DNA from 4 places in the Lysinibacillus sp. COL-1 genome. Region 4 is predicted to be linked to each of the others. Evidence: riboswitches for the same ligand, from Rfam matches in the RefSeq annotation. Region 4 holds a riboswitch; each other region holds the start of a gene.
The links. Region 4 has a riboswitch for thiamine pyrophosphate ahead of thiC (phosphomethylpyrimidine synthase ThiC). Riboswitches for the same ligand answer to the same signal wherever they lie in the genome.
Positions count from the first base shown of each region.

Region 1 (2,205 bases), on a different contig from region 4:
CTTACATGTAGAAAAAACATTGAATGGACATAGTCAAACCCACTTTGAAGTGAAATAAATAAAAGGCGTATTTCCAAAACAAGGGAATACGCCTGCTGTTTATTTTTTTCGAGGGGTGGCTGTAGGTGTTGTCCCTTTTTTTGCAGCCATTACTTTTTTCACGATAGGAATAACAATAGGTGCTAATTTTACGGCGGTTTTCACAACATTTGATACTTTCATTCAAAAACAGCTCCTTTTACAATTACTACTACCTGTTTCGCTTAAAAATGAAACATTAACGAATAACACGAACAGCTTGAATAATATTCCATATTACAATTCCTAGTGAGACGATGGCATAAATGGCAAACGAAACGAACCAAATAATCAACATCGTATTATTGCCGGACGTTGGATCCAAATTAAATGTAGAAAAAACAAAGACAATAAAGAACAGAATGCCGAAAACAAAAGGAATTAAATGAGAGATAAGTGCACGAATTGAATGTCTTTTTACGTCACTATCTTTCGTAATAATGTACACAATTAATGGGACGATAAAAGGGGCGAAGAAAATACTTAAATAACTAAAGGCAGATAAAATTTTTTGGTTCTCCATAGTTGTACCTCCTTTTTTAATATTTACGCATGAAAAACAGCAAAGTTTCAAAAAAATAATATATGGAAGAGGTTGTAATCCTTCTATCCTTTGCGTACAATGAGAATGTTCAAATAAATTCAGATGTAACGACCACAAGGGGAGCTGATGATGTCAGCTGAGACTGGGCACGTAATGCCTTGACTCTTTGAACCTGTAAGTTAACGCTTGCGTAGGGATGTGGATAGAAACCGACACTAGTACGATGTGAGGCTCTGTCCTGGCATCGTTTTTTCATTCTTGAGGGAATAAAAAGGTGTCAGAAAGAGACATATCAGCGCATTTCTATTCCTGCTCTTGTATCCTACATCGGAACAAAGGAGAGAATATATATGGACAAAAAAAGACTATTAATGCTTGTGGAGATTGCGATATTTGCAGCAATCGCTCTTGTGCTTGATCAGGTTTCCTTTAAAGTATGGGCACAAGGTGGTTCTGTTAGTCTAGTCATGGTACCTATTATGTTAATAGCATTTCGCTGGGGCTTAGTAGCTGGGCTAACAACTGGATTACTCGTAGGTGTAATGCAAACCATGTTTGGTGCTACGATTGTGCACTGGCTACAAGGATTCCTTGATTATGGTGTTGCTTTCACAGTTGTAGGATTAGCGGCGGTTGTGCGTGGACCCGTGTTGGCGGCTGCCAAAAATGCCAACAAAACAAAAATGGCACTTTACATTATATTAGGTACGGTGCTTGCGGGCTTCTTACGATATGCAGCCCACACGATGGCTGGCGCTGTATTTTTTGCAGAATATGCTGGCGATCAAAATGCATGGATCTATTCCATCATCTATAATGGTACATATATGCTACCAGCAACTATTTTAACGGCAATTGTAGGCGTTCTTTTATTCACAGCTGCTCCACAATTAATGCAAAGAAAAGCATAAAACATGCCCCTCACATTTGTGAAGGGGCTTTTTTGTCGCAAATAACTCTTTGCGCACTTCGCAAAGTAAGGAAGCATACAATATTTAAAGCGTTTATCGTTATACGCATAACAAGTTATGTTATATTAAAGTATAGATATTAGATGAAAGGGACGTTATACATGATTGTAAAAACGCAAGAAGAGATTGAAGCTTTTAAAAAAATAGGACGCATTTGTGCTGAAATTCGTGAAGCGATGAAAGCTGCCACAAAACCAGGTGTTACAACATTGGAGCTAGATGAAATTGCTGGCCGTATGTTTGCAGAGGCTGGCGCGATATCTGGTCCAAAGGGAGAATATGATTTCCCAGGGTATACATGTATTAGTGTCAATGAAGAAGTGGCGCATGGTATCCCCGGAAAACGTGTTATTCAAGAAGGGGATATTGTAAATATCGATGTTTCTGGTTCATTAAATGGTTACTTTGCTGACACTGGTATTTCATTTGTGGTTGGTGATGGCTATGAGGACAAAGAAAAGCTATGTCGCGTTGCCAAAAGCGCCTTTGATCGAGCAATGACAAAGGTAAAGGCTGGGTCTAAATTAAATCAAATTGGTAAGGCAGTTGAACGTGAGGCGAATGCTAATGGCTTAACTGTTATTATGAATTTAACTGGTCATGGCTTAGGTC
Region 1 is NZ_JCAWSJ010000003.1:500,993-503,197, forward strand. It holds gene AC6BKE_RS06765 (AAA family ATPase) at 1-58, shown strand, start outside; gene yxzF (small protein YxzF) at 100-222, opposite strand; gene AC6BKE_RS06775 (magnetosome magnetite crystal formation protein family) at 278-601, opposite strand; TPP riboswitch at 729-836, shown strand; gene thiT (energy-coupled thiamine transporter ThiT) at 973-1,533, shown strand; gene map (type I methionyl aminopeptidase) at 1,695-2,205, shown strand, end outside.
Region 1: it holds a riboswitch for thiamine pyrophosphate, as region 4 does, so the genes downstream of both, thiT (energy-coupled thiamine transporter ThiT) here and thiC (phosphomethylpyrimidine synthase ThiC) in region 4, are expected to answer to the same signal.

Region 2 (2,205 bases), on a different contig from region 4:
TCCTAACAAAAACGAATAAAAAAGAGCAGCCAATTGAGGAGAAACCTGTACAAGCAGAAGACACGAACGTAGCCCAGCTATTAAAGGGTATGAAAAAACGATCATAATAGAGTGAAGGCAGTGCAAAATCATTCCATTTTGCACTGCTTTTTTGAATGCTTTGAGGTTTTAAAAAAGGGTGCAAAGGTGATTGACACAGTGCCGCTTTCGAAAAGTGCTTCTCGGGGGAGAGACGCTCATAAAGAAACGAACCCCGCTCAAAGACTAGAAAAGGAATCTTCTCGCACATCTTAAAGAATTTCCAAAATCAAAAAGCACTCAGCACCACTCAATAAAGCGAAGAATTAAAACTCTTTACTAGTACCGATTTTCGCAAAGTGCTAGCTACCATAACACCTAAGATGGCCCCGATGGTACTTGATGTTAAAAAGGCTGGCATGAAGAATAATGCGGCTACGGATGTCTCCATAAGCAATTTTGCATAGGGTACGGCAATAAGTGAAGCTAAAATACCAGTGCCAAAAACTTCGCCGAATCCTGCTAGCCATGATTTTCTACTGTATTTGTAGGCAAGGGCCGCACACAATGCTCCAATGACGCTACCAGGAATCGCTAAAAGAGAGCCTGTACCAGTAAAGATACGAATGATGGCTGTCACAAAGGCAACTAGAACTGTTGGCACGGGTCCTAGTATAATAGCTCCTATTACGTTAACAGCATGCTGAACGGGGTAGGCGCGTGCGATGCCTGTTGGTATGGATACAAAGATAGATCCTGCTACAGCAATCGCTACTAATAAAGCCATGATTGTCATTTTACGAATTGACATAAGGTTCACTCCTCTTGAATAAAATCATGAGGGAAATTAAAAGGCCGCTTCCTTTAAACAATAGGAAGCGGCCTTGCATAGACAATGATAATAGCAAGTAGCGCCACTTCCCTCCGCTAGTATGAACTAGATCAGGTTCAAAGGGTCCGTACATCATCATATACGTCTCAGCCTTTTAAAGGCTCCCCTAGTGGTAAATATCATTCAATTTTATTAACCAACATTACTGTAACATAATGTTAAAAATAGTCAATGATTTTTCTGACTATTTCGTATCAGGATGCATTAGATGAGGTGCTTTTTTCAATGTCCAGATGAGTGCAAGGAAGAAGCAGGCTAATAATATGATAGATCCGAAAATATATGGACTGTTCATATTCCAGTCAAATAGTAAACCTGCTAAGGCTGGTCCAATCATATTGCCAAGGCTCATGTAAGCATTATTCAAGCCCGCAGCAAACCCTTGTTCTTTCTCTGCAAGCTTTGAAATTAGTGTATTTACAGCAGGACGAATTAGTGTTGTTGCTGTAGAGAAAATAGTTGCTACAACTAATATAAGAGCGAAGCCAGATACAAACAATATTAAGAAAATAGCAACAGATGCAATAAATAAATTGACTAACACAACTTTCATTTCACCAAAGCGATTAAAAAGTGGTGTAATCACAAACATTTGTACAACTACCCCAAAAGCACCACCGACAACTAAAATAATCGCAATATCTACGGGTGTGTAATTAAACTTTTCTGTCACAAATAATGACAAGGTTGTTTGGAAGTTGGCAATTCCGAACGAGAACACGAGCATGATAATGAGCATAACGAAATAAGGCATATGTATGGAACGAGCCATTTGCTTCGCCAGATTTTCTTGCTTTTGCTTGTCATGTGAAGTGTTTGGTTTAGTAGATGGTAATAAAAAGTAAGATAAAACAGATGCAAGTATGGCAGCAACTCCTGCCGTGAAAAATGGAAAATGTAAACTAACCTTTGCTAAGAAACCACCTATTCCTGGCCCTATCATAAAGCCCAGTGACATAGCAGCACCCAACATACTCATACCTTTTCCACGTTCCTCGTAGGTAGTAACGTCAGCTACAAATGCCATAATAGGAGGTGCAACAAATGCGGAACCTAGACCGCCTAAAAAGCGTGCTAAAAATAGCATCCAGACGTCTGTGGCTAGGCCAAAACCGATTTGTGCAAGACCTGTCACAATAAGACCGAAAATAATTAAATTTTTCCGACCATACTGATCCGAAAGATTCCCAGCAATTGGAGAAAATACGAATTGAGCTAAGGCGAACGTTGCAATTAGCATACCTAGAACTTGTCCTGCTGCACCAAAAATTTTTAAATACTCTGGCATGACAGGA
Region 2 is NZ_JCAWSJ010000004.1:634,047-636,251, forward strand. It holds gene AC6BKE_RS11260 (VWA domain-containing protein) at 1-107, shown strand, start outside; gene thiW (energy coupling factor transporter S component ThiW) at 329-829, opposite strand; TPP riboswitch at 921-1,028, opposite strand; gene AC6BKE_RS11270 (MFS transporter) at 1,095-2,205, opposite strand, start outside.
Region 2: it holds a riboswitch for thiamine pyrophosphate, as region 4 does, so the genes downstream of both, thiW (energy coupling factor transporter S component ThiW) here and thiC (phosphomethylpyrimidine synthase ThiC) in region 4, are expected to answer to the same signal.

Region 3 (2,205 bases), on a different contig from region 4:
ATTACTTATTGTATGAAGCAACCTTAAATACACAGCATCATCTGTTACTGTTCACAAATCGAGGCAATTATATTTACCAGCCTGTTCATGAGCTACCTGATATTCGCTGGAAGGATCTTGGACAGCATATTTCAAGTATTGTGCCAACAGGGGAAGATGAGTCTATTATTGCAGTGTATGGCTTTGAAACATTCGAGCAGCCAAATACGTATATTTTAACAGCTACAAAAGATGGTCAAATTAAACGCTCCCCACTGGCAGATTATGCGGTGACGCGTTATTCGAAGCCAATAAAAACAATGAATGTTAAAGCGGGCGATGCGATGATCTATGCATCGTTTGTGACAGATGATGTGGAACTGATGTTAACAACGGATACAGCCTATGCGATTCGTTTCCCACTGGAAGAATTACCAGTTACAGGGGTGAAAACAGGCGGTGTCAAAGGCATCACGCTAAAGGATGGAGAAGCCTTAGTCGGTGTCAATGTGCTACAGCCTGATGCTACACAATATGTGGTAATCGTCACACAGCGTGGAGCCGTGAAGAAAATGAATGTTGCAGAAGTTGAAGTGGCAAGTCGTGCAAAACGTGGTCTAAAAGTATTAACAGAATTAAAAGCAAATCCTCACCGTATTGTGGCAGTTATTCAAGCAACGAATGAGGAGCAAATAGTGATTGAAACGGAAAAAGGTGTACAAGAGCTCATTGATGTCCAAACATTGACGCGTGCTGATCGCCATTCCAACGGTTCGTTTAAAGTGGATATTGCAACAGATGGGGCCATTTCCCATGTTTTAACGGCTAAAAAAGAACAGAAACTAAGCTAATGATAAGCCCAGTCTCTTAGGAGTGCTGGGTTTTTTTACGAGAGCAGTCGTTAGTCAAAAATAGCATCTTGTCATTTTAGCGTAACTATGGGTATAATAATCAACGAAAAGTTCATAGCACAAGAATGTAGGGGGGCTAGTAGTTGCTAGCTGAGATTGTGTCCGATAGACGCTGACCCTTTGAACCTGATTTGGCTCGTACCAGCGTAGGGAACATCTATTCAAAAAAGCAAAGTTTTGAAGATTGATTGCAATACGTCTGGGAGGAATCCTAGGCGTTTTTTTATGTTTTCAAGCAATATCTTGCCAAACGCATACGCTTTCTTTCTGGTGACAACATTCAATCATGAACACTTTCACATTATCAACTAGGAGGACTTCGCATGAAAAAATGGTTATTTATTCTAGTGGCTGCACTTTTAACGTTAGTGGGCTGTAGTGACAAGGAGGACAAGCAGGCTACTGATCAGCTGAAAAAAGTATCAGTGGTCTTAGATTGGACACCAAATACAAATCATACAGGACTGTATGTCGCAAAAAAACTCGGTTATTTTGAGGAGCAGGGCTTAGATGTTGACATTATTATGCCTGGGGAGGCAGGAGCCGATCAGCTTGTTGCTTCTGGCAAGGCAGAGTTTGGTGTGAGCTATCAGGAAGGGATTACACAGGCTCGTGTGCAAGATGTGCCTCTTGTCTCCATTGCTGCTATTATTCAACATAATACATCTGGCTTTGCTTCTATTGCATCAAAAGGTATTACATCACCAAAGGATTTCGAAGGTAAAACCTATGGCGGTTGGGGGGCTCCACTAGAGCAAGCTGTCCTACAATCATTGATGCAAACAGAAAAGGCAGACATTCATAAACTAGATATCGTCAATGCAGGAGATTTAGATTTTTTCACGATGATGCAAAAGGATATTGATTTTGCTTGGATTTATTACGCGTGGACAGGTATTGAAGCTGAGCTACGGGGTGAAAAGATTAATATGCTGTACTTAACAGATTATAGTGATCAGCTGGACTATTATACACCTGTTCTAGCTACAAATGAAAAAATGATCCAGGACAATCCTGACCTAGTTCAAGCGTTTGTGGCGGCTGCATCGAAGGGCTATGAATACGCCATAGCACATCCAAGTGAGGCGGCTGATATTTTAATAGAAGCGGCTCCCGATTTAGATCAAGCGTTAGTGCATAAAAGTCAGGAATGGCTAGCCGATAAATATCAGGATGATGCCAAGCAATGGGGAGAGCAAAAGCTTTCTGTATGGGAAAACTATGCAAAATGGATGTCTAGCAACAACGTGTTAGAGGGCGAATTTAATGCGAAACAAGCCTTTACAAATGATTTCTTACCTAAAAAGGAGGCCAA
Region 3 is NZ_JCAWSJ010000004.1:2,253,589-2,255,793, reverse strand. It holds gene parC (DNA topoisomerase IV subunit A) at 1-830, shown strand, start outside; TPP riboswitch at 950-1,060, shown strand; gene AC6BKE_RS19475 (ABC transporter substrate-binding protein) at 1,214-2,205, shown strand, end outside.
Region 3: it holds a riboswitch for thiamine pyrophosphate, as region 4 does, so the genes downstream of both, AC6BKE_RS19475 (ABC transporter substrate-binding protein) here and thiC (phosphomethylpyrimidine synthase ThiC) in region 4, are expected to answer to the same signal.

Region 4 (2,205 bases):
CATGACCTGGCCCCTCTACCATCACCTGAACATCATGCTTCCAAGCGATTTGTGTTAATTCACCCAGCGTTTCAAGCTCTGCAAATTGGGCCTCATCATTGGCATCTGCAATGGAACCTGGGCGTAAGCCATCTCCTAAAGAAAAAGCAACATCATATGTCTTCATAATTTCACAGATTTCCTCAAAATGTGTATAAAGGAAATTCTCTTGATGATGAAATAAACACCACTGTGCCATAATTGAACCACCACGTGACACAATGCCTGTTACACGATTTGCTGTAAGAGGTACATAGCGTAAAAGAACACCCGCATGTATCGTGAAATAATCAACCCCCTGCTCTGCTTGCTCAATGAGCGTATCACGATAAACTTCCCACGTTAAATCCTCGGCTATGCCATTTACTTTTTCTAAAGCCTGATAAATGGGCACCGTTCCCACTGGCACTGCAGCATTTCGAATAATCCATTCTCTCGTTGTATGAATATGTTTACCAGTCGAGAGATCCATAATATTATCGGCACCCCAGCGTGTAGCCCATGTCATTTTCTCAACTTCTTCTGCTATTGACGACGACACCGCGGAATTTCCAATGTTTGCATTGATTTTCACATGGAAGTTGCGACCAATAATCATCGGCTCTGCCTCAGGGTGATTAATATTAGAAGGCATAATAGCCCGACCTGCTGCAATTTCTGAACGAACAAATTCAGGATCCATGTTTTCACGTATCGCCACAAACTCCATTTCCGGCGTTATCATTCCATTTCGTGCATAGTGAAGCTGTGTTACATTTTTACCCCTTTTTGCACGTAAAGGCTTCCGCTCCAATTCAGGGAAAACATTTTCTTGAATGCGCGGATCATCAACACGACGAAAACCGTTATCCTCAGGTTTAATCGTACGCCCCTCATATTCCTCAACATCTCCTCTTTCTTCTATCCATGCACGTCGCAAAGCAGGCAGACCCTTTGTAATATCAACGTGATAATTCGGATCTGTGTATGGACCACTCGTATCATATACTCGAATAGGGGCATTTTTTTCATCCCCAAAGCTACCAGTCGTTGGGCTTAATGCGATTTCACGCATAGGTACTAAAATATCTGGACGTGATCCTTCCACATACACTTTTTTGCTTCCTTCAAAGCTAGACATAATCGTAATGTTCTTTTCACTAACTACTGACATGAGCTACTTCTCTCCCTTAAATGTAATTTGATACAAGGACCGAAAATCTAGCTCACTCCAACAAATAAAGAAAGGCCGAATCCAAAATATTTTTTTGGATCCGGCCATGAATGTAAAGGTCTAGTAATTGCACACGACATACGATGCAATAGCTTCTTAACTTTCCCACGCTGGTATGAGCCAGATCAGGTCCAAAGGGTCAAGAAACTTCTAAGCGTTTCCCTCTCAGCCTGACTCATCAGACTCCCCTAGTTAATACTATTTAGTTTGATGCTAGTGTAGCAGATATTTCTAAGAGATGGAAGTTTTCCATTCAATATTTTAAAATTTTCATCCAACTAAGTAAATAATACTTCCGCAAGATAAATCACGATCGTTACTGTTAGACAGCTCACAATGGTTGAAAATAAAACAGTTTGCGCAGCTGTAGCTGATTCCACATCGTATTCTAATGCTAGACTAGAGCTATTGCGAGATGTTGGGAAGGCACTGGCTATAAACAGAGATTGTGCGACAACTCCATCTAACCCCAATACATAAATAATGACCAATGCTACAGCTGGTCCGATAACTAATCTTGTAAAACAGCTAACAAAAACAGTTTTATTAAACATAGATTTGATTTCAAGCTGTGATAATTGTGCGCCTAATGTAATTAAGGCTACAGCAATAAATCCATCTGCGACATGCTCTACAGGTATTTTGATAAACTCCGGTATACCAATATTAAAATAGTTCATAGCGACACCAATAATTAGCGCATGAATAATGGGCATTTTAAAGAAATCTTTGATGATTGTCATACCCGATTTCGTAGAGGAAATTAAATTGTACAAACCATATGTATAAGTTGTCATATTTTGAAATATAACGAGCATGACCTGAATGGCTACACCAATAGGTTGTGTTACAAAAATCATTTGGGCCACTGGAATACCATAATTTCCAGAGTTAATGAGCACAACACTATTTTTAAAGACGGCTGCCTCCGTTTTGGCCAAACCAAGCCCTTT
Region 4 is NZ_JCAWSJ010000002.1:623,393-625,597, reverse strand. It holds gene thiC (phosphomethylpyrimidine synthase ThiC) at 1-1,192, opposite strand, end outside; TPP riboswitch at 1,338-1,452, opposite strand; gene AC6BKE_RS03520 (AEC family transporter) at 1,531-2,205, opposite strand, start outside.